2 linked regions of the Pleurocapsa sp. PCC 7327 genome follow. The protein of the gene in region 1 interacts with the protein of each later gene in a pairwise test. Links are inferred from orthologs where the notes say so. Each region holds a gene or a part of one and is shown in the gene's direction. Other genes may lie near its edges. The genes, in order: PLE7327_RS19130 and sfsA.

The links.
Region 2: the proteins of PLE7327_RS19130 (region 1) and sfsA interact in binary tests that used the Escherichia coli proteins (3 or more experiments, as listed by UniProt). The link is inferred for Pleurocapsa sp. PCC 7327 from one-to-one orthologs.

The regions. Positions count from the first base shown.
Region 1 is NC_019689.1:4,235,268-4,248,503, forward strand. What follows is about bases 4,421-7,358. They hold PLE7327_RS19130 (glutamate-5-semialdehyde dehydrogenase), read left to right. Parts: upstream 4,421-5,204; coding sequence 5,205-6,512; downstream 6,513-7,358. Other genes in these bases: PLE7327_RS19125 (Sll0314/Alr1548 family TPR repeat-containing protein), read left to right, coding at 4,421-5,151; nifB (nitrogenase cofactor biosynthesis protein NifB), read right to left, coding at 7,218-7,358. In the rest of the region: mgtE (magnesium transporter), read left to right, coding at 140-1,543; PLE7327_RS19105 (MAPEG family protein), read right to left, coding at 1,775-2,173; cytochrome c6 PetJ, read right to left, coding at 2,284-2,622; 16S rRNA (guanine(527)-N(7))-methyltransferase RsmG, read right to left, coding at 2,685-3,434; PLE7327_RS19120 (ABC transporter ATP-binding protein), read right to left, coding at 3,449-4,108; more of PLE7327_RS19125, read left to right, coding at 4,231-4,420; more of nifB, read right to left, coding at 7,359-8,507; PLE7327_RS19140 (nitrogenase component 1), read right to left, coding at 8,638-9,444; nitrogenase iron-molybdenum cofactor biosynthesis protein NifE, read right to left, coding at 11,298-12,692; PLE7327_RS19165 (ferredoxin), read right to left, coding at 12,782-13,099; nifK (nitrogenase molybdenum-iron protein subunit beta), read right to left, coding at 13,179-13,236. UniProt on the Escherichia coli protein: Catalyzes the NADPH-dependent reduction of L-glutamate 5-phosphate into L-glutamate 5-semialdehyde and phosphate. The product spontaneously undergoes cyclization to form 1-pyrroline-5-carboxylate.
Region 2 is NC_019689.1:4,714,615-4,725,497, forward strand. Bases 6,203-9,026 are described here. They hold sfsA (DNA/RNA nuclease SfsA), read left to right. Parts: upstream 6,203-7,156; coding sequence 7,157-7,897; downstream 7,898-9,026. Other genes in these bases: PLE7327_RS21195 (ribonuclease catalytic domain-containing protein), read right to left, coding at 6,203-6,393; rpsR (30S ribosomal protein S18), read right to left, coding at 6,511-6,726; rpmG (50S ribosomal protein L33), read right to left, coding at 6,776-6,970; PLE7327_RS21210 (S-layer homology domain-containing protein), read left to right, coding at 8,397-9,026. Outside these bases: circadian clock protein KaiB, read right to left, coding at 105-428; PLE7327_RS21185 (circadian clock protein KaiA), read right to left, coding at 508-1,455; PLE7327_RS21190 (ATP-binding protein), read left to right, coding at 1,781-4,405; more of PLE7327_RS21195, read right to left, coding at 4,393-6,202; more of PLE7327_RS21210, read left to right, coding at 9,027-9,641; PLE7327_RS21215 (type I glyceraldehyde-3-phosphate dehydrogenase), read right to left, coding at 9,799-10,812. UniProt on the Escherichia coli protein: Binds to DNA non-specifically. Could be a regulatory factor involved in maltose metabolism.

The DNA.
Region 1 (13,236 bases):
CATTTGGTCTAGTCCCCATCGCAAAGGTTGGGAAAAAATAAAGATTTGCTGAGTCGCTCATCTTATTCGCAAATAATCATCAAAAGTCTTTTAAAATTTTGTTGGTAATTACAGCTTTCAACTACCTACCGAGGCGGTCTTGAGTGGAAATTCCAGTCCTAATCCATCTGTCTCCAACCCCTTAGTCTCTCGCAAGGAACTGCGGCAGTTAGTTCGCTCCGAACTAAAAATCCTACTTGAAGAAGGATACTTAGAAGCTGCTAAAACAGTACTAATGCCTGTACAGCCCGCAGATATTGCTGAGGCGATTGAGGGATTGCCAGAAAAAATTCAGGCGATCGCGTTTCGTTTACTTCCCAAAGACAAGGCGATCGAGGTTTACGAGTATCTCGATTCTAGCGTCCAGCAAGCATTGATCGAAGACTTCAAGCGACAGGATGTCATCGATATCGTGGACAAAATGTCGCCCGACGATCGCGCTAGATTATTTGACGAACTACCTGCAAAAGTCGTCCGCCGTCTGCTAGAACACATGACTCCCCAGCAGAGGCAATCAACGGCTTTGCTGTTGGGTTACAAACCCGATACGGCGGGTCGCATCATGACCCCAGAATACGTCTCCCTAAAAGAAGAGTGGACGGTAGAGCAAGCTTTTGAGTCGATTCGCCGCCTAGCGCCGACTAGCGAAACGATTTATTCTCTCTACGTCACCGATGCGCTGCATCGCTTAACCGGACATCTCTCCCTGCGAACTTTGGTGATGGCTCAACCAGAACAAACCATCGGCGAAATAATGGAACGCCATCTTATCTTTGTTCACACCGATACGCCTCAAGAAGAAGTTGCCCGCTTGCTGCAACGCTATGATTTTCTGGCCGTACCCGTAGTCGATACAGAGAATCGCTTAGTAGGAATTGTAACCGTTGACGACGCGATCGATATTCTGCACGAAAAAACGACACAAGACATTCATGCTCTTGGCGGCGTTCAATCGCGGGGCGATCGCTATTTTCGCAGTTCTCTAATGGGGATGGTTCGCCAACGCGCTCTCTGGCTAATTATCGTCCTTTTGACCACTGCCCTCGCTAGCATTATTATCAAAGGGCAGGAAGCACTGATAGAGAGAGTGGTTGTCCTGGCTGCCTTTATCCCCCTCTTGAATGATACGGCAGGCGACATCGGCTGTCAGTCTTCTACCGTCGTGATTCGGGGGTTAAATACCGAAGCTATTCGCGATCGCGGCGTTCTCTGGGTAGTCTACCGGGAAGCCGTAGCAGGAACTTTGCTGGGCTTGGTATTGGGGCTAGGAGCGGTTATCTGGGCTTACTTTTTCCAGGGAAATTTTCTTATCGCACTGATTGTCGGAATTAGCCTTTTGTTTCTCTCCATTTTCTCAACAGTTGCTGGAGCTGCCCTGCCATTCCTCTTCGCTTTTTTAGGTTTCGATCCGGCGATGATGTCTGCTCCATTTATTACCACAATTGCTGATGTTTTAGGCGTTCTTGTTTATTTTTACATAGCCGACCTAGTTTTGCAATTGTAACTAAAAGAATTCGGAATTTGGAGTTTAAAAATAGTAGCCAGAGTAGACAGAGAATTTATTCTCTGTCTGCGATCTACGATGCCCAAGTCCGTTTAAACGGACTTGATGTTTGGGGGACAAGAAATAAATTTCTTGGTGCGGTCGAGTCACAATGAAATAACCTTGTGCTAATGGCGATCGCACGCTACGCTTTCCGCACTATCTATTATGACTAATTAAACGGATTTAATCTTAAAATTGTGAATTAATCAATGAAAGACTAATTCCTATTAACGATCCGAGTAGTAATGCCATACTAGTGAGAGAACTAATCGCAAATCCTATTCTTCTTTTTTCAGCAGCTTGATAATATCCCCAAGCGTAAATAATGCGACCGATTAGCCAAATCGCACCTATCCCGGAACCCCATACCGGATCGACGTAAATAGAAAATAACCAGAGAAGGGGAAGAAAAAAAACTAACTGTTCGAGGGTATTTTGTTGTACTCTCAAAACTCTTTCAAAATTGGGATCTCCTGTCGTTGCAGGGGGCATTACTTTATATTTTGCTCTTGCTCTACCTACATTAATTGTTAATATTAAATAAACCAGTAAAGTTAAGGCAGTAATTAAACTGGGAAAAGGTGACATGATTTACTCCTAAATCAACTGTTTATTTTTAGTTTTGCGCAGATACGCAAAGAGAATTTTTGAAAAAATTTAAAGGTCTTTTCAACAAGAGAAACCCAAATAATTATGACTTAACTTTTCCAATCATTTTTAGCTCTTCCCATAACATAAGCAGCTACATCTTCTATTTCTTGTTTTGTCAAGCGATCGCGGTAGGCAGACATATTATTTTTCCCATTGGTTACTATATCTTGTATTGCTTCTAAAGAGTCCATTTTATTACGCTGCAATGCCTTGATTTTGAGGGTTTTATTACGCCTTACAATATTGCCGCCATTTAGATGGCAGCCAGCACAATTAACATTAAAGATTTTAGCTCCGTTTAGGGTATCTAATGCGATAGCTGGATCGTTCAATCCACTCGTCATTACTATGAGAAAAATCCCAAGAAATATTAGTAGTTGCTTCAAGACAATCGATCTCCTTTACATGCGCAATTTAATTATCTAAAAAGAATTCAGAAGGAAAGTTGTTAAAGTGGTTTTTGTACGGGAATACCGATTGCGCGAGGAAATTGAGGAGGTGTTGACAACATTTTACGCAAGTAAATACAATGACGAATACTTTGACTCAAGGGCGTTACGAATTCAGTAACTCGTTCAATTTTACCACCGAGTTTTTCTGCGGCTAACTGTAGGGACAAATTATCTTTCTCATCCCAATGGCCGCGATAGAGGATTGCCAAACCTCCAATTTTTAAAAGCGGCAAAGCATATTCGGCGCAGACAGTGGCTTCTCCCACTGCCCGAATGAGAGCGAGATCGTAGGCTTGTCTGTGTAAAGGATTTTGTCCGATTTCTTCAGCCCTACCGATTAAAGTTTGAATATTTTTAAGATCTAATTTGGTGATTAAGCCACTCAAAAAAACCATTTTTTTGCGAGTGGAATCGAGTAGCGTAACTATCCAAAATGGTAGCGCGATCGCGATGGGAATTCCTGGAAATCCCGCGCCAGTACCAATATCGATAACATAAAGGGGTTGACCTGCCTCTAGTTCGTTAGCGATTCCCAATCCGTTCAATCCTGCAAGAGAATCCCAGAGATGTTTCTCCCAAAATTCCCTAGGTTCGGTAATGCGAGTCAGATTAAATTGACGGTTTCCGATGATAATTTCTTCATACAATTTTTGAAATTGCTCTTGCTGTTTTTTGTTGGGTTGCCAGTCCAAAGTGGTTTGCCAAACTTCTCCTAGTATTGGCAACTGTTGTATTCGATCTATCATAAATCTTATAAAATTTAGCTTGAAGAATTAACTAATAGCTCTGCTGGTTTGACAGACACGAGTTTGCCGCGAGCGATCTTCCAGCAGCGATCGGCGATCGGCAATAACTCGCCGGGATCGTGGCTGACGATTAATAGCGTCCAATGAGTTTTGAGTTTCGCCAGTAGTTTTGCTAGCTGACGGCGCATGGACCAATCCAATCCAGCCGTAGGTTCGTCCAACAGCAATAAATTAGGCTGACGAATGAGCTGTACGGCTAGGGCAAGCCGTCTCTGCTGACCGCCGCTAAGGGAGTGGGGAGGAGTATTCCACGGTATATGCTCTAATCCTACCTCTTGAAGCGCCTCCTCGATGCGATCGCGTCCCAATTCGGGATGACCCAAGCGCAATTCCTCTAAAATCGTCCCCCCGCAAAAATGCCTCTCAGGAAACTGAAATACTAAACCTGCCAATTGTTGTAAATGTAAAGGAGTCAGTTCTTGGTCGCGCCAAAGAATCTCGCCTTTGGTTTTCTCAGCCAAACCTGCCAAAATCTCCAGAAGCGTCGTTTTACCGGAACCGCTTGGTCCGATAACCAATCCTAATTCTTGGGGAGCCAATTCTAGGTTAATACCATTGAGTATTGGTGTAGATGTGGCAGGAGGATGATAAACCAGATTTTTTAGATATAGCATTAACGCGCTAACTTATATAAAAGAGTCATTCTAGCTTTTCTCAATTGTGACAGATCCTTTGATAGCATCGAGTCATTAAATTTAATCCCCATCAAACTTGCTATGATTTCTTGGAGAAAACCATGAAAGCGCGGCTGACGACACGAAAACAAATTTCCGTGACTTTTTCTGTAGCAACTGCGATCGCTCTGAGTCTGTGGGGAAATCCAACCCTAGCAGGCGATCCCTTTCGCAAAACCAATCCTGAGAATATAGGAGAAAAAACCGAAGCAGCCTTTGAAGCAATTTTTCGTCAGGGAAACTATAAAGAGGCGAAAAATTACCTGATTGAAGTGGATAACACCGAAGAAGCTAACGAACCCCTCGCCCATGCCATGCGGGCATCTATCGCCTACACCGAGAAAGATTGGGAAACGCTGAAAACCTATGCAAGCAAGACCATAGAAACGGCAGAACAGTTAAAAGAGCAAAATCCCGTACGAGGAAATCTTTACGTCGCCGTCGGCCACTTTTTAGAAGGAGCTTATATCTATACGCAACAACAAGATCCGGTCAGTGCGCTGACGAAGCTTCAACAGGTTTTTCAATACCTCGATGCCGCAGAAGCAAGCGCTCCCGACGATCCAGAACTGAATTTAATCAAAGGCTATTTAGATTTAATTTTATCGGTCAATCTGCCGTTTTCCAGTCCCGAACAAGCGATCGCTCGCTTCGAGAAATATGCTTCTCCCGATTATCTCGTCGATCGCGGCATTGCCGTCGCCTATCGAGATTTAAAAGAGTACGATCGAGCCTTACAGTTTGCTGAAAAAGCGCTAGAAACTGCCCCCGAAAACCCAGAATTGCAGTATCTTAAAGGACAAATTCTCCGTAAGCAGGGCAAGCAAAATAAAGATCTCGGTCTCATGAAACAAGCCTTCTCCTATTTCGACCAAGTCCTCACCAAAGAAAGGCAACTTCCTGAAACCGTTTTAATAGCCGTTCGGCACGAACGTAAAGTACTTGAGCAAGAAATGAACGAGTTTCAAGCCGATCGCTCTTAAATAGGGATAACCAACTATATTAGGATAGAGATCTAATCGCGAAATGATTGATGATGGTTGCGACTCCCATTGAATCCCCTTCTCTAATAGAACTTGCTAAAAAAACCCGCGACAGCGCGCGTCAATTAGCAATGCTTTCTAGCCAAGAGCGCGATCGCGCCATTGAAGCGATCGCTCGATCGTTAGAATCCGCATCCCCGGAAATTATTGCTGCCAACGAAGCCGACTGCAAACAGGCAGAAGTGGATGGTATTTCCAAAGCCTTGTTGGCGCGATTAAAATTAGGCGAAACAAAACTAAAAGCAACCATTGACGGGGTAAGAGACGTAAAAAAACTTCCCGATCCCGTCGGGCAAGTGCAAATTCATCGAGAATTAGATAAGGGATTAATTCTCAAGCGAATTACTTGTCCTTTAGGCGTATTAGGCATTATTTTCGAAGCGCGTCCCGAAGCGTTAATTCAAATTATCAGTTTGGCAATTAAATCTGGGAATGGCGTAATTCTCAAAGGCGGAAAAGAAGCTACTCGATCTTGTCAAACCTTGGTTAAAGTTATCAAGCAAGGATTGGCAAATACTAAAGTTAATCCCGATGCCGTTCAATTGCTTGCGACTAGAGAAGAAATTCAGGCGCTATTAAAATTAGATGAATATGTCGATCTAATTATTCCCAGAGGGTCTAACGATTTTGTGCGATACGTGCAGGAAAATACCCGCATTCCCGTTTTAGGACATGCCGACGGGATTTGTCATTTGTATGTCGATAAAGCAGCTAACATCGAGAAAGCAGTGGAGATCGCAGTAGATTCTAAAACTCAATATCCTGCTGCCTGTAATGCCATTGAAACTTTATTAGTGCATAAAGATATTGCTTCTCAATTTTTGCCCAAAGTAGCAGAAGCTTTAGGTCGCTACAAAGTAGAATTAAAAGGCGATGAAATCACTCGCGAATTTCTCAGTATTGCCCCCGCGACCGAAGAGGATTGGAAGACCGAATATTGCGATCTGATTTTATCTATTAAAGTGGTAGATTCCTTAGAAGCTGCGATCGAGCATATCAATACCTACGGTTCAAAACATACCGACGCGATCGCTACTGAAGATAATTTTGCTGCCGAAACTTTTCTCAGTCAAGTTGATTCTGCGGGCGTTTTTCACAACTGTTCGACTCGCTTTGCAGATGGTTTCCGCTACGGTTTCGGTGCAGAAGTCGGGATTAGTACCCAAAAAATACCTCCCAGAGGACCAGTCGGTTTAGAAGGACTTGTCACTTACAAATATCAAATTACGGGTAACGGTCACATTGTTGCTGATTATACAGGAGCAAAGGCTAAATTTTTTACCCATCGAGATTTAACATAATGTTAGCAGAATTCCCCAGCCTCCGGCGAGTGGGGATGCATGCTGACCGATAAACAAACCGCGAAGCGACCACGTCTCTTTTTCTTATGCTATACTCTTATCATTATTAAATAAAAGCGATAATGTACAATCAACTGGCTATCCGGCTAACGTCAGACTCGTTGGAGATTATATAAAACTACCAGGAAAAGTTGGGTCGGTTTATTGCAAACAGGATAGAAAGATTGACGGTTTAATCAAAACTGTTACTATCTCACAAAACCCTGATGGTAGATATTATGCTTCTATTTTGGTAGATGACGGAAAAGAGACTCCGGAACCAAATAGTCAAGGAAAAGCAAAGGAAAAACTTATCTTGAAGTAGATAGTTTTTTTTGCTTCCTCTAAGATTTGTAACGTTTGTCTCAATCGAGTTGATAGCTTAGATTTAGATATCAGAAGTTGGACTTGCAGTAAATATCAAACCCATCACGACAGAGATGTCAATGCAGCTATCAATATTAGAAATGAAGCCTTGCGGATATTGGCGTTAGGAACTAGCGCTACTGCCAGTGGAAGGAGCGTAAGACAACCTGGTAAGACTTCGGTTTTATTAGATGCAGTTCCCGTTGAAGTTGGAAACCCCATCCTTCTTTAAGGTGGGGTAGTTCATTTTAGAAAAAAGGGCATACAAAATCGCTGCTTTTCTCAACTCAAATAGAGCATTTACCTGCACCCCAAACCATCTCCCCCACAACCTTCTTGCTTGACACCACATTCGGCTTTTTGGCGCTTGCCTTTAAGCTTTCCTAAATGGCCGCCTTCATAAACTGCTTTCAATCCCTCTTCGATAAAACCATTCATCTCTACAGGCAACACGCCGCACTCGATCAGAACTTCTTTGGGATTATCGCCCATGCTAGTTGCTAAAACGGCCCGACAATCTTTAAGCGCGTCGGCTAGTTTTTGCCACCGTTCAAATCCCATTCCCTTGTCAGGGGCAACCCGTTCTTCTACCATATGGAAACCTTGGTCGGTTTTTTCCCAAATCTCGAACTGATCGGCTTGACCTAAATGTTGATTGACCAAAACCCCTTCGTAGGAAGCAACTGCTACATAAGGTCTATTTTGGGATTCTAAAGGAACGAGCGTCTTAGAACAAGAAATCAGACAGCCATGAAACTCTTCTGATTGGTCAGCCCCTAACAATCCTACCGCATCAGCGCGACAGCGCGTACAGTGACGCATCTGGGGTAAATATTGCTCGCATTCGTGGCGAATTTTCGCCATTGTCAAGGCATCGGGTTCGATTAAATCTTCAAAGGGGGTTTCCGCCGTGGGATACAACGCCATTGCATTGAAGAGATCTGCGCCCAATTCTGACATTTTCTTGGCGACTTCAACGGCGTGATGGTCGTTGATTCCTGGAATGATGATGCAATTGATTTTTACGGTAATCCCTGCTGCTTTCAGTCCCTTTACGGCTTCGAGTTGGCGTTGCAGTAATAATTCTGCTCCCTTGCGTCCTTGATAGACGGTTTTGCCATCACGAACCCAACGGTAAACCTTGCGAGTAATTTCTGGATCGATCGCGTTAATGGTTACTGTAACGTGAGAAACCCCCATTTCCGCTATCTCTTCAATATATTCTGGTTTTAATCCCAATCCGTTCGTTGCCAGACACAAGATTAACTCTGGATAGCGATTTCTAAGCAAACGCATCGTCTCCAAAGTTTCTTGTGCATTTGCAAAAGGATCCCCTGGGCCAGCAATACCAGCTACAGTAATTCTGGGTTCCTTCTCCAATACTTTATCCATGTAGAGAACCGCTTGGGCAGGAGAAAGAACGGTGCTAGTTACCCCCGGACGGCTTTCATTGACACAATCATACTTGCGATTGCAATAGTTACATTGAATATTGCACTTTGGCGCGACGGGTAAATGAACTCGTCCAAATTGTCCTTTTACCTTAACGTTAAAACAGGGATGTTTTTCATAATTTACCGTGACAGTCATAGTTCTTCCTCCTATTCTGTAGTGCGGGCATCTTGCCCGTGCGAGCGGGACGTATGCCCTCCGGGCACGCTGGGAGCCTCCGGCTCCGCTACGCGAACGCGAATACACTACTTGGTCGCTGCGTGCTGATTTAAAGATATCCGTAACTAACAGGCGAATCTGCTTGTTTTTTATCGATGAAGGCGTTAATAATGCTATCTAACAGGGTTTGAGTGCCCCGATAGCCTAGATGTAAAATTCGCTGGCTGCCAAAGCGATCGTGGATGGGAAAACCCGCGCGAATGAGCGGAATGTTATGCTTGCGAGCGATAGGATAACCTTTGCTCGTGCCAATCAGGATATCGGGTTTTAAATTCTCGATTTCTTCAGCAATTTCGTAAAAATCGAAACCTTCTTTAACGATGGGCGGTTCGGTTAAAATGTCAGAAGTGACGGCTGCGATCGCGTCTTGAAAATGCCCGCTATTGCCTCCAGAAGCGCATAGGACGGGTTTTAGTCCGATTTCTGCCAAAAATGCCGTCAGCCCGACGACTAAGTCCTCCTCGCCATACACCACCGCCCGCTTGCCGAATACGTATTTGTGTCCGTCTACATAAGCATCTACTAGCCGTCCCCGTTCGAGTTCGTGTTTTCTAGGAGTTAGGCAACCGGAAACTTCTTCGAGAATATCAAAAAAGCGATCGCACTCCCGCAAGCCTATGGGCATTCCAATAGAATATAAAGGGACATGAAAGCGTTCTTGTAGGAGTTGACCCCCAGTAGAGTGCGATCGCGACAAGACTTGTCCGAACTCAATCGTAACTTGAGAACTGCCCATGCCCTGAATTGCTGCAAGCGGGGTTCCGCCTTCAGGAATCTTCTCATAGTCTAGTAACTTGAGAACTGCCCATGCCCTGAATTGCTGCAAGCGGGGTTCCGCCTTCAGGAATCTTCTCATAGTCTAATTGAGCCGGAGCATCCAAAGTTTCAGAAATATCTGGTAAAATTATCCCAGAAATACCAAAATCTCCAAGGATTTCTTTTAAATAACGAATATCGGCTGGAGAACATAAGCCAGGGAGGAGATTAAGGATTTTGGATTTTGGATTGCGGTCGCCGTTGTGCTGGAAGTGCAAGGTACTCCGCTGTGAGACGGCGGAGCCTGCTTGCACTTCGTCAATTCCAGCGGCGTGCGGCGACTGCGTTCCGCAGATTTTGGATTGGAAATTAGGAATATTCCTTATCTTTGAATTTCCGTACCTCTGCGTCTCTCCATCTCCAGTCGCTAACTGGTCGATTACTTCTCTCACTGTAGCGTGAAAGCCTTCCATATGGGCGCCACTATAGCTAGGAGTCGAAACGTTTACTAGCGTTGGTAATTCTCTGTCACCAAATTAGCTTCAAACTCTTTCAAGAGTCTGGAAACGTCATCGCCGATGGTTTCAGTTAGACAAGTAGTAGCGACACCGATAATTTTAGCGCCGTATTTATCCATGATGTTGAGGATACCTTTCATGAGATTGGGTCCCCCACCATAAACGGCGTGTTTTTCGCTTAAAGACGATGAGGCGATGTCAATTGGTTCTCGAAAATGGCTGATAATATAGCGGCGCATATAGGTTGCGCATCCCTGAGAACCGTGCAAGTAAGGCACGCACCCTTCAATAGACCTCCAGCAAAAGTCAGAGTAAGTTAGGTAAAATAAAACCAAATTACAATTCGAGTTATGACTTACTCTCAAGTAAAAAATTTAAAACCGACAGAGTTTAAACGGCTTTGTGGAGTATATCCAGAGACGTTTAAAGAGATGGTAAAAGTTCTAGAAGCCGAAAAAGTCTTACAAAAAAAAACAGGACGACCAAATAAATTAAGCGCAGAAGACCAAATCTTAATGACTCTTGAATATTGGCGAGAGTATCGCACCTATTTTCATATCGGAACTAGCTGGGGAATAAACGAGACAACGGCTTTACGAATCACCAGAAAAGTAGAAGATATTTTAATGAAATCGGGACTTTTCAATCTGCCTGGGAAAAAAGCTGTTCAACCCCAAAATACAGAAATTGAAATTGTCGTAGTAGATGTAGCAGAACATGAAATAGAAAGACCGAAAAAAAACAAAAAGCTTACTACAGTGGTCGGCAAAAGTGTCACACGATAAAATCGCAAGTTTTAGCTGACGCAAAAACGAGACAAATTCTTTGTATTGCTCATGAGAAGGGAAAAAGTCATGATTTTAAGATTTGGAAAAATAGTAAAATAGGAATCGAACAACAGATAGAATGTTTGGCTGATAAAGGATATCAAGGAATTCAGAAACTTCATCCCAACAGTAGAATTCCCAACAAAAAAAAGCGCAATCAACAGTTAAGTCTAGAGCAAAAGAAGTTTAATCGTAAGTTAGCAAGTGAAAGGATTGTAATTGAAAATATTCATCGCAGTCTAAAAATATTCAGAATTCTTTCAAGTCGATATCGCAACCGAAGAAGACGGTTTGGGTTGAGATTTAATTTGATTGCTGGCATTTATAATTATGAACTTCTTTCCCACTCCAATTATGCGATCGCGTAACACTTTTGCAGGAGGTCTAATGCCTCGAAAAGCTAGGCAAGCACCTAATGGCTTACATAGTTTGCAAGCGTTGGTGGTGGAGACGTAAGACTCAGTTTTTTGTCTAATTTTTAAAGTTTTAGACATTGCTTTAAGCCTCGATTATATAAGTGTTTTTATCTCACGCAGAGGCGCTCCAGGCGCAGAGAATATACACAGGAGGCGCAGAGAATATACACAGGGGGGCTATGCTTTTGCGATTTATTTCTTCCCCTCTGCCTTCTGCCCTCTGCCTTCTGCCTTCGTCAAGCGGGTTCTGCGAGGGACGAATCGCCAGACGGGGGACATGACGGTGGAATGCACTTCTTTGGCAAAGTTGAGCATTCCGACAAAGCCTTCTAAGGCTTCTTTGCGTTCGTGGTTGTGGTCGCAGAAGCCAAGTCCTAGTTTGTAGGCAATGGGACGTTCTTTTACGCCACCGACGAAGATATCTACATCTTTTTCTTTAAGGAAGGCAGATAGTTCTAAGGGGTTGGAATCGTCTACAATAATCGTGCCTTCATCGGTGACTTCGTGCAGTTCTTTGTAGTCTTCGCTGGTTCCTGTTTGCGAACCGACCATCACGACATCCATTCCCAATAGACGAAAGGCTTTGACAAGTGAGAAAGCTTTGAAGGCACCGCCGACGTAGATAGCGGCTTTTTTCCCCTGCAAGTCTTTGCGGTATTCTTGAAGTTTGGGATAGAGGACAGCGATTTCATCGCGTACTACTTGTTGAGCGCGTTTGAGGATTTCGGGGTCGTCTTTGAAGAAGTTGGCGACTTTGTAAAGGGCATCTGCCATGTCTTCGATGCCGAAGTAGGAAACCTTGATGAAAGGAGTTCCGTATCCTTCTTTCATCAGTTTAGCGAAGTCCATCGTCGCCCCAGAACATTGCACGACGTTGAGAGCAGCACCGTGCGATCGCGCGATATCTTTGACTCGTCCGTCGCCCGTAATTTTAGCAACTACCTGGACACCCATACGTTCAAAATATTCTCGGATAATCCAGATTTCCCCTGCCAGGTTAAAATCGCCTAGAATGTTAATACTATGGGGAGAAATGTCTGTAATATCCTCCGTTCCTACCAAGCGGAACATGGCTCTGCAAGCGGCATTGTATCCTGCTCGCTTATTGCCTTTAAATCCTTCAGACTGCACGGGGATGACTGGGATACCTTTTTCTTGGCTAACTTGCTTGCAGATGCTCTCCATATCGTCGCCGATAATGCCGACAATGCAAGTAGAGTAGACAAAGGCAGCATTGGGATGATGGCGATCGATTAGTTCGATTAACGCTTGCTGAAGTTTTTTCTCGCCGCCGAAGATGACATCTCTTTCTTGTAAGTCAGTGGAAAAACTCAGGCGGTGTAATTCAGGACCAGAAGACAATGCACCCCGAATATCCCAAGTATAGGCGGCACAACCGATGGGGCCGTGGACTAAGTGTATTGCATCGGCGATGGGATAGAGGACGACCCGCGAACCACAAAAGACGCACGCTCTTTGACTGACAGCTCCCGCTAAACTATCCTTATTGCAGGCTAACTGAAAGGGAGCATCGCCTTTGCGGTGAATTTGATCGGCACGTTCTTGAAAGATAACTGTGTCAGTCATGGGTCGTTATACCTTTAGTTATTGGTTGGTGGTTAGTTGTGAGTAGCTAGTTGTTTTTTGACTTCTACCTACTACCCACTAACGACTAACTATTTAGCAAATAAATAATCTTCTGCCGCTTTTCCTTCTTCTAGCGCATCGAGAATTTCGTCGATCGCATCTTCATCGACTTCTCCATACCAATAGTTATCGGGGTAAATCATCATGACGGGGCCATGGTCGCACAGTTTCAGGCATCCCGTTGAAGAAACGAGGACATCGTCTAAACCGCGATCGCTCAGTTCGCCTTCTAGATATTGAATGAGCGGAACAGCCCCTTTGCGTCCGCAAACGCCCTGAGCATCGCCTTTCATTCTAAAGGACGCACAAACAAAAATGTGATGTTTTGGTTTTGTTAGTTTACCCATTTTCGTGACCTCCTTTTTTAGTTAATAGTTAGCAGTTAATCGTTCCACTAACTACTAACCATTAACCACTAACTATTAACTACAGCACTAATTCGAACACTTCATCGGGATCGTCGCGATCTTTGCGTTCGAGTATC
Region 2 (10,883 bases), 480 kb from region 1 along the record:
AATTTTGCTCTTTGTCTACCTGTTTATAAAACTTCTATTATTTAAAAGTTTATATTATTTAAAAATTTAACGTTCCTCACTCTCATAACCCTCAAACTTTTAATTTATTTTTCTAAATCTTTCTCTTCTCTCTCTCTAATTTCTTCATAAAGAAGATCTAAACCGATTAAAACTTTTTCTCGGTCGGAAAGATCGCCAATAATTTTACGAACGGGAGGTGGTAAAATTTTGGCTAGCGTTGGGGTAGCTAAGATTTTATCTTCTTCTGCCAGTTGAGGATTTTTCAGTACGTCGATAACTTTTAGAGCATAAACTCCTTGAAATTCCTGTTCGAGAATATTTTTAAGCGTCTTTAGCGCCCGAACCGAGTTGGGCGTATTTCCAGCCACATAAAGTTTTAAAACATAAGTTTTTCTCAAATTACTCATAAGTGAATAGATGTTGGGTTTAAGAACTAGACAATAGAACAAATTTTAATCTTTTTAACAATTGAATAAAATCGCTTATTTAATCCATTCGATATAATAGCTCAAAAGGAATATCTTCTCTAGGGATCGAACGCCGATACATCTCTGCCAAATGAGCGAGAATGTCAATTAAAACCAGTCGATAATCCAGTAAGATTTCTTCGCTTCTTCCTTCTAATTTGAGTTGTTGAGAAAATTCATCCATTAACTCCATGTGGATTTCTAAAATTTGAGAGGCAGAAATATCTGCAAAAAAAGCACTATCGACAAAGCGATCGATCGCTGAATTGACTTCGGAATCCTGCTCGAAGTAATTGAGAATGATTTCGCGATATTGAGAGCTTAACTGTTCCAGAAGCTCTTTTTTGTCTTCTTGGGATAAATTTCGATAAAAATACTGCGAATTTCTTTTATAGTACACGCCCAGATATCCCAGTCGCTCCTTGAGCTTTTCTGCCAAGCGACGCTGTTGGAGGAGGAGAAAACTTTCCCGATCGTTCTCGTTACTACTTTTAATTGTAGTTACTGGTTTTTCAGATAGCGAACAACTCGGTTCTAGATTAAGAAATTGAGCGACGGCTTGCTCGATGGCAGAAAAAATTTGTTCGAGCTTTGTTGCAGCCAATCTCACTTCAGCGTTATGGTAAAAATAAGTCGGAGAATTGGTTGTTGTGATAGAATTGGCTTGAATTTCTGGCACAGGCAAGGTAGGCTGAGATTGGCTACCTTTAGATACCTCTAGTTCGAGCAAAACGGCAGGCAAGAGCATTCCCCGTTCGTAGAGTTGGTTGAAAACGGGAAGCAAAGAAGGAATATTGAGAAGAATAAGACAATCAATTTTTTCCTTGTTGACTTCGACGAAGTTAATTAACTCGCTAGCAGAAGCGATGCGATCGAGAGTATAGCGATCGCCGCTCAAAAAGTCAGTCAAAGACTGAGCAAGCAACTCGTCGGGAACGAAAATACAGATAGAGAGTCGAGATGGCAATGGACGCTCGCAAGAAATACAGAGAGGGTCAACAATCGGCAATCGATTCGGAACGGCAGAGTTTTCGCAGCTCCTTAATACAAATTAACATCTATCGCTCCACCTGGGAATTGTAAGTAATTGTTAAGCATATAAAAGTATTTAAATTATCTTTTGCTCTGGCTCTAGATCGCGTCATAATAAAAGTTAAGGATTAGGAAGAAGGGCGGAAACCAAAAATTAGGCTTTTATTGTGAAAGAAATTGCGATCCCCCCAAGCAAGAGACGCTTGCGATCGCGGCTTTCTCCTTCATCTTACTTCCAGTCCCGAATGGGCAGATCCTTCATGTCTAGTCTTTCTCTCACTCTCGACGCTTTCATTCAGCCCGTTCCCGTTGGCGAACCAACGACCAATTTAGCGACGGCGCTGAATATGTTTCAGTCCGACTGTCGTGCCCAAACAATAGCGATCGTCAACCGAAGGGGATTGCCCCTGGGAGCCATACGCTGTCGTTGCTTGCTCTCCTATATCCTCAAGCACTTTGGGATCGAATCGACAGCGCCTTCAGGTTCTCGCGCCTCGCTCAAGCAACTGCAATCCTCGCTGGCTCGTATCAAGCTTCAGTCTCTCATGGAGCCAGTAACGATCTTACCAGCTCGGATGCGGGTAAATGAATTGCCTTCCCATCTGCAAGAGCGCCAGCAAAATCTCCTCGACGATTCACTTTATGTTTTGACAGACGAGAAGGGAAAGTTTGTCGGATTGCTCGATAGCTGCGCTCTGCTAAAATCCTTGCTAGCCAACAGCCCAGAGAAACGAGACAAAACGGCTCGCCAACCTCCATTCGTTTTAGAAGAGGTTTTCTTTCAAGCGATCGAACAACTTCCCTTACCCATAATGGCGTATGCTTCCGGCGGACGGATTCTGTACCGAAACTGGCACTGGCGCGAGCAAATTGGCGAGTTTTTTCCGATCGATGAAGGGAGTTTTTGTCCCCTAAGTTTAGAGCCTACGAAGAGAGCGGGCGCTGTTTTGCCAGTGCTTTCGCAAGGGGCAATCACCGAGCCAACTCCCGATCTGGCGCTCGATTGCCTCGATGACGAGCGCTATCTCGCTGCCCAACTTTCCCGCCGCCAATTGTTAGAAGTTATGCCAGAACTCCTGACAGTTGAAGATTCGGCTAATTCCCTCCCATCTTTCGCGCGATCGCAAAACTCCAAATTTTCATCGCGCCTGGAGCAACCCAAAACCGTCGGCGATCGCGCTTGGCAATTTGTCAAATTTCCCCTCCAGTTACAACAGAGCGATCGCGCAGAGAATTTCCCAATCTCTTTCCATTCGCAAACCTGGTTGGTAATCGCAACCGAGGTAACCGAACATCAGCGACTGTGCAAAGAATTATCCGCTAAAAATGCCGATCTCGTCCAATTAAATCGCCTCAAAGACGAGTTTTTAGCCTGTATCAGTCACGAACTCAAATCCCCTCTAACGGCTGTCTTGGGTTTGTCGAGCCTACTGAAAGAGCAGAAATTAGGAGAACTCAATCAACGACAAGTCCGCTACGCACAGCTCATCTATCAAAGCGGTCGTCAACTGATGGATCTGGTGAACGATTTGCTGGATTTGACTCGCTTGGAGACTGGACAGCTCCAACTCAACTTCGCACCAGTACGGATTCAAACCGTCTGCGAACAAGCCTACGGAGCGATTGAAGAACAATATAAAAGGAAAACAGAAGAGCCGATCGCATTTAGCCTAGAGATCGAACCGGGTTTAGAGACGATAATCGCTGACGAGCTAAGACTGCGCCAAATCTTAATTCACTTGCTCGATAATGCGGTTAAATTTACGCCGGCAGGCAAACCCATCGGTTTGAAGGTCAATCGCTGGGAAAATTGGATTGCTTTTACGGTTTGGGACAGGGGAATCGGGATTCCAGAAGAGTATCAGCACTTGATTTTCCAAAAATTCCAACAATTAGAAAGCCCCCTAACGCGCCAGTTTGAAGGCACGGGGTTGGGATTGTTTTTAACTCAGCGTTTGGCAAGAGCGCACGGCGGAGATATTTCGTTTATTTCTAAAGTCGGGGTTGGCAGCCAATTTACGCTCCTACTACCTCCGAATTCAACGCCTGAGAAAGGCGGCGAAACCGAAGGGCAGCAACGCCATCCCTTGGTTTTGGTCGTTGAAGCCATTCCGCAGGCGATCGAAGATTTGACCGAGAAATTGAGTGGATTGGGTTATCGAGTGGCGATCGCTCGCACGGGAACGGAAGCGTTAGAGAAAGCGCGTCAGTTACAACCCCATGCGATTTTCGTGAATCCTTCACTGCCTTTGCTGTCCGGTTGGGATGTCTTGACGTTACTCAAATCAAACGAACAAACCAAGAAAATTCGCGTCATCGTAACCGCAACTCAATCTGACAAAACAAAGAGCAAACAATATGGAGCCAATGGCTTTTTGTCTTTGCCAGTCGAGCTAGGAGCCTTACAGGAGATTCTGAACGAGTCAGAAAACCAACCAGCCTCGAAACCCAAACGCCTGACTATTTTGCGCCTCTATCCCCAACTCCAAACATTGAGTTTGGGAGATAGTTACAGTTTGGGTATAAATTCTGCCATCGATCTGACCCTAATTACCCAGTTACCGCAATTGAATCATCGAATTTTGGAAGCAGACGATTTAGAGCAAGCAGAAATGCTGGCCCGCGTTTGGAAAATCGATGCAGTCATCCTCGACGGTACGATTTTGGGAGATCCTCTAGATTACTTGCGCTTGCTCGGTCAATGCGAGCAATTGTCTACCTTACCTTTGATAACTCTGGACGCTCAAACGACTGAAGCAGCCAATCGAGTCGGCAATCTATCTGTTTTTCCCTGCTTGATTCCAGCTGAGCGTCACAATTGCGATCGCCTCTTGCAAGTCATTCAAATCGCTGCCCAGAGCAAGAATCAGGATTACGAAACTTGACCGATCGCTTCTCGAAAGCGGATCTCATCGCGATGGGGGTCGGCGCGATAGACTTGGACTTTCAGGCGATCGCCTAGGGAAACGGGGCGCTCGAACCGATGGGGTAACTCTAATCCCAATTCCTCTAATAAAATTATGCCTAAGTTTTCTTCTTCCCTCAGCCACCGCAAGACCAACACTTGCCAAACGCAATCGGCATGGCGACGCAAATATTCTAAGCCCCAATAGCGGTTTGTCTGTCGTTCGACAGCGGTTGCCTCTTGCGCTGAGGAGGTAACGCTGTAGAGAATCTCTTGCATCTGTTCGCGAGAAAAAGGCAAACTATCGCCGCGCAAATGGGCTTTCAGTTGAAAATGAGCCAACAAATCGGTGTAACGACGAATAGGCGAAGTTACTTGCGTGTAGGTATCCAAACCCAAACTGGCATGACGAATGGGTGTAATGCCGATCTCGCTGCGAGGCATGCACCGACGCAGGGCACAGGCTCTCACCGGCCCCGCAGGCAGGAGTAAAAGTTCTTCTTCTGGGGGTAATTCTGGTTGGGGTTGTCCTCGAAAAGGAACGGGTAAGTTATGCTCCTGGCAGTACCGTCCTGCTACTTCTCCTGCCAAAATCATCATTTCGGCTACTAGCTGGCGGGCACGCGAAACCTCAAGCAATTCGATGACAATCTCGTCGTCAGCTTTGACTTTGATGACGGATTCGGGCATTTGAATATCGATCGACCCTTGCGATCGCCGCCATTGTTGCCGTCTTTGTGCCCAAGTTGCTAAGGCAGCAATCTCTGGTTCGGCTTGAATGCCGAGTTCGAGCATCTCGTCAACATCTTCATAGGTAAGGCGATAGGTGGGTTTAATCAGGCTAGTGTAAATGCTGTAATCTTCTACCGTCCCCGTCTCGTCTAAAACTACGCCAAAACTCAAAGCGGGACAGAGTTTTCCTTGCACTAAACTCATCGGATCGGTTGCCAGTACGGTCGGAAACATGGAAATCATACCCGTAGGCAAATACAAGCTAGTACTGCGCCGTCTTGCTTCTAGATCGAGTTCGTCTCCAGGGGTAACTAATCGACTGGGATCGGCAATATGAATCCATAGGCGCACTTTTCCATGCTTAAGAAATTCGACGCTCAAACCATCATCAATTTCTTCAGTACTTTCATCGTCAATGGTGTAAACCTTTAGATGGGTTAAATCCAAACGATTGGGGTCGGGATCGGACGGGGGAGATATCAGGCAACTTTGCGCCACTTCAAGAACCTTTTTAGGAAACTGCAAAGGGTATCCGCTACGGCGGAGGAATAGGTTTTCGTGGGGACTCCACCAGCCTAGATCTACCAACAATTCAAACGCTGCTTCTGGCGTTTGCGATCGCCCTGCCCAACTTAAAATTTCTTGAGCCGCACGTGCGGGTTGCTCTGGCTGTAAGACGAATTTTTCGATCGCTTCTAAACGAGAGCGATCGCTTTCTGCCCATTCTACTCTTTCCCCTGCTAATGCTTGTTGTAAGCGGTCTAAAAATGCTTCTTTTTCTCGATGGCGCTGCCGCTCTACTTCTATCTGGTGCTTAATTTCATCAACCTGGCTTGCCGAACGGGGTTCGTAGAGATCGCCTTTTCGCTTGAAATAGATTTTATCTTCCGATAGCAAGCAATGAGCGGCATAGCACAAAAGCGGACTTTGGTCAGAAAATAGTAGCTGTGCCATTTCCGAAGGAGAAACCGCCTTTCCCTCTTCTACCAAAAGTTCCCAAGCAACTTCTAAACTCGAAGGGTCTAGGTAGGGTTTTACCTGTTGAATGAAGCTAGGAATATCAGAAGGCTTGTAGGAGCCGCCATCAATTTCGTATTCAACCTGTTGAGGGCGAATTTTATGAGCAACTCCCCCTTCATCAAGAACTATCCAATCTTTTTTGCCTTCTGGACGGTCTGTAACGGCGAGACGGCGTTCTCCTTGCCGCCTGAATTCAATCAGCTTTCCCTTTTCCACCAGCTTTGTGCTTTTCCGTCAACATTTGTTTGATTACCCTATTCTCTAGTCTAGCTATAAATCTTGGCGACTAGGGGCTAGTCACAATTAGTTCAAAGTCAATAAATTTGGCACTGTTTAGGCTTCTTTATTGATAAAGGGGATTAACGCCAGAATACGAGCGCGCTTAACTGCTGTAGTCAAATCCCGTTGCTGTTTGGCTGTCAAGCCAGTGATCCGACGCGGTAGGATTTTGCCCCGTTCGGTAATAAACTTGCGTAGTAGGTCAATGTCTTTGTAGTCGATGGGTTGACTGGGAGGAATGGGGGAAAGACGCTTGCGAAAATAAGTCATAGTTTTCTCTCTAATTATCTTGACTTTTTACTTAATTAATGATAAGGAGTTATTTAATTTCTTTGTGAACGGTGTGCTTGTTGCAGTGGGTACAGAACTTTTTCAGTTCTAGTCTTGCGGTTGTATTGCGACGATTTTTGCTGGTCGTATAGCGAGAAACACCGGGCGATCGCTTGTTAGGATTACTACGACACTCGGTACATTCTAGAGTAATAATTATACGGACACCCTTCTTGCTTGCCATAATTCAAAATCTAGCAACGTTAATGATGTTATAAATTTACACGCAAATATTCATCATCGCATATTGTATTTTAATTTAGCAAGAGGAAGACTTTTTAAGGACGGAGGAGACAGGGGGACGGGGAGTGTGGGGAGTGTGGAAGGAAGTGGGAGGGTGGGGAGACAATTAACAACTAACCAATGACCAATGACAACTGACCTTCTTTACTGCTACCCTCCTCTAATTTCTGGCATTTTACTCAGACGCTACAAACGCTTTTTCGCCGATATCGAACTAACTTCTGGAGAAATTATTACTGCCCACTGTCCCAACACTGGTCCAATGACAGGGGTTTGTACGCCGGGAAGTCTCGTGCAAGTTTCCCTCAATAATAATCCCAAGCGAAAATTAGCCCATACCTGGGAAACCATCTTAGTCAATGAGACTCAGCCGACTTGGGTAGGGATTAATACGGGATTGCCCAATCGTATCGTTAGGTTAGCCTTAGAAAAGCAACTTTTTCCAGAATTGGGCGATCGCTACAGGCACATACGTTGGGAAGTGCCCTATGGCAAAAATAAAAAAAGCCGCGTGGATTTTCTTTTAACAGGCGATGAGTCTGTATCGCCGATTTATATAGAAGTAAAAAATACTACGCTGGCGCAAAATAATGTAGCGTTTTTCCCCGACACGGTTACTACTAGGGGACAAAAACATTTACAGGAATTGATGGCGCTTCTGCCCGATGCTAAACCTGTTATGTTGTATTTTATTAATCGCGGCGATTGTTCTGTCTTTGCGCCTGGAGATCGTTGCGATCCGACTTACGGAAAACTATTGCGAGAAGCGGTTGAAAAAGGTGTAAAAGTATTACCTTATCGTTTTGAAATTACTCCTCAAGGAATTCGCTATTTAGGATTAGCAGAATTTCTTCTCAAGCAACCATAAAGATAATTTTTCTTTAAAAAAACCTAGCTTGAAATAGCTAGGTTGCTCGAATAGGAGGAGAACTATGACCACTTTTAACTGCTTTTTCTACATTCTTATAGTTCCCAAAAATCTTTGCCAACTAACAGATCGCTGGTTGAGTGACGAAACTCAAATCGCCCCTACTTCAACCCCTCTCCCAGAGCGGCAGAGGGGCTTTCCACTTAAGACTTTTGCCTGAAGTCCCTTCGCCCCTTGTGGGAGAAGGGATTTAGGGATGAGGGAACAAAGATTTGTCAGTCAACCAGAACAGATAATTATCAAAAATTTTTTCAGTCCACCAGAACAGATAATTATCAAAAATTTTTTCAGTCCACAAATTTCCACTTAATTCTATTTTTTTCTCCTTGGAAGAATTTTTCCCATTAAAATCAAATAATTTCTTTCCATTTTCTTAGGGACTGACATCCATCAAGGCAATTAATTAAATTATAAATAGATAAACAATGTCAATAAAAATATGTCTAAAAGCAATCCTTTACAAGCTACGACTGCTCTATTTTTAACCCTGAGCCTCACTAGCGGAACTGCTATCCCCTTTGCTTTTCAAGCTCCTACTTTAGCACAAAATAACCGCTTTTCCGACGTATCTAGAAACTATTGGGCAACGAATTTTATTGATGAATTAGTGCAACGACAAATTATTGCAGGTTTTCCCGATGGGACTTTCCAGCCAGATGCTCCGGTAACGCGCGCTCAATTTGCTGCTATGGTGACAAAAGCTTTCCAAAAATCTGACGTTCGCAGCGCAGCTAGTTTTGTGGACGTTCCTGCAAATTATTGGGCAAATTCAGCCATTAACACTTCTTATAGGATGGGATTTTTATCGGGTTATCCGGGTAGAGTTTTTCAACCCGATCGCAACATTCCGCGAGAGCAAGTTCTCGTTTCCCTCGCCAACGGATTAAACTACAGAGCAAACGATAACGTTACGACGCTGCTGGAAATCTATAGCGATCGCGATCGCATTTCTAACTTTGCTCTTGCCCCCATCGCAGGGGCTACCCAAGAACGGCTAGTGGTTAACTATCCAACCCTCTCGCAACTCAATCCTTCTCGTAATGCCACTCGTGCTGAAGTTGCCGCCTTTATTTATCAGGCATTAGTCAGAGAAGGCAAAGCCTCTCCACTCCAGTCCCCTTACATCGTTGCTAGAGATTTCGATAGGATTGACGAGTCTGCCGCTGTCGTTCGTGCGGGAACTAAAATTCCAGTTTCTTACGAACAAGAAAAAATCATCCTCAAATCTGATGAAAAGCTCGACGTTACCCTGACAGTTGCCAAAAATATCAAAGCTGCTGACGGAACAACTGCCATTCCCGCCGGGTCTGAAATCGCAGGAGAGCTAAGACCTACCGATGGCGGAACCCGATTCGTTGCCAGAGAATTAATTCTGTCGGATGGAACAACCTACGATATCGAAGCTACTTCGGGCGTTGTCACCGAAAAAGCAACCGTTAGAAAGGGAACCGATGTCGGTACTTTAGCCACCAACGCTGCGATCGGTGCTGCTGCTGCCGCTGCGATCGCGGCTATTACCGGGGATAAAGATATTGCTACTGAGGAGATTGTCATCGGTGCGAGTGCGGGCGTTCTCGCTTCTCTCATCCCTATGTTTTTCGGCATGAATAAAGTCGATCTGATCGTCGTCGAACCGGAACAAGATCTTAGGCTGACCCTTAGAGAAGACCTGATTCTAGAATAGTTCGTTCTCGTTACTAGGCGACAGCCCGGTAACGAGAAATAAAATTTCAACCAAGCAAAAGAGGGAGCGCTTTCAATGCACCTCCCCTAACTCGATCGCTTGCCATCAGCAGGCGATCGCCATGTTTTTGTTGTCTGTCGAATCCGAACTCTTTATATTACTGCCACTTCTGAGCGACAATTTCGGCGAGATCGACGACTCGCTGAGAATAGCCCCACTCGTTGTCATACCAAGCAACCACTTTCACCATGTCGCCGCCCATGACCATGGTTAGGCTAGCATCGACGATCGAGGAACAGTCAGTTCCTTGATAATCGGAAGATACCAGTGGCAGGTCGCTATATTGCAGAATCCCCTTCAAAGAACCTTCGGCGGCTGACTTAAGAACTTCATTAACCTGTTCGGCAATGGTGCTTTTTTCGACTTGAACGACGAGATCGACGACGGAGACGTTAGGCGTAGGAACCCGCAAGGCAATCCCGTTCAGTTTGCCTTTCAATTCTGGCAGCACGAGCGCGACTGCTTTTGCCGCACCTGTAGAGGTAGGTACGATGTTAATGGCTGCTGCTCTTGCCCGTCGCAAGTCGCGGTGGCTGGCATCGAGCAAGCGTTGGTCGCCCGTGTAGCTGTGAGTCGTCGTCATCGTTCCTTTGACAATGCCAAAGTGTTCGTGCAGCACTTTGGCAACGGGCGCTAAACAGTTAGTGGTACAGCTTGCGTTGCTAAGGATTGTATGCTTGCCATGTTCGTAGTCGTTGTGATTGACCCCAACGACATAAGTTCCCACGTTTGCACCCTTACCTGGGGCGGTAATTAGAACTTTTTTCGCACCTGCGGCGATATGCTTCGATGCCCCTTCTTCGTCAACAAAAACGCCCGTCGATTCAATGATTAAATCGATTCCCCAGTCAGCCCAGGGCAAGTTTAGGGGGTTGCGATCCGATACGCACTTGATAGTTTTGCCGTTAACAATTATCGAATTTTCATCGGCGCCGATATCGGCGTTCAATTTGCCGAGCATCGAATCGTATTTAAGTAGATGGGCATTGGTTTTAGGATCGGAAGTATCGTTGATCCCCACAACTTCTAACTGGCTGTTTTCTCTTCCTAGCCAGCATCTTAGAAAGTTACGTCCAATGCGCCCGAACCCGTTGATCGCTACTCTAATCACTGCGTCTTGCCCTCTATGATTTCGTTCAATACATTAAAACAATATTAATTGACCCCGATCATATCGCAAAG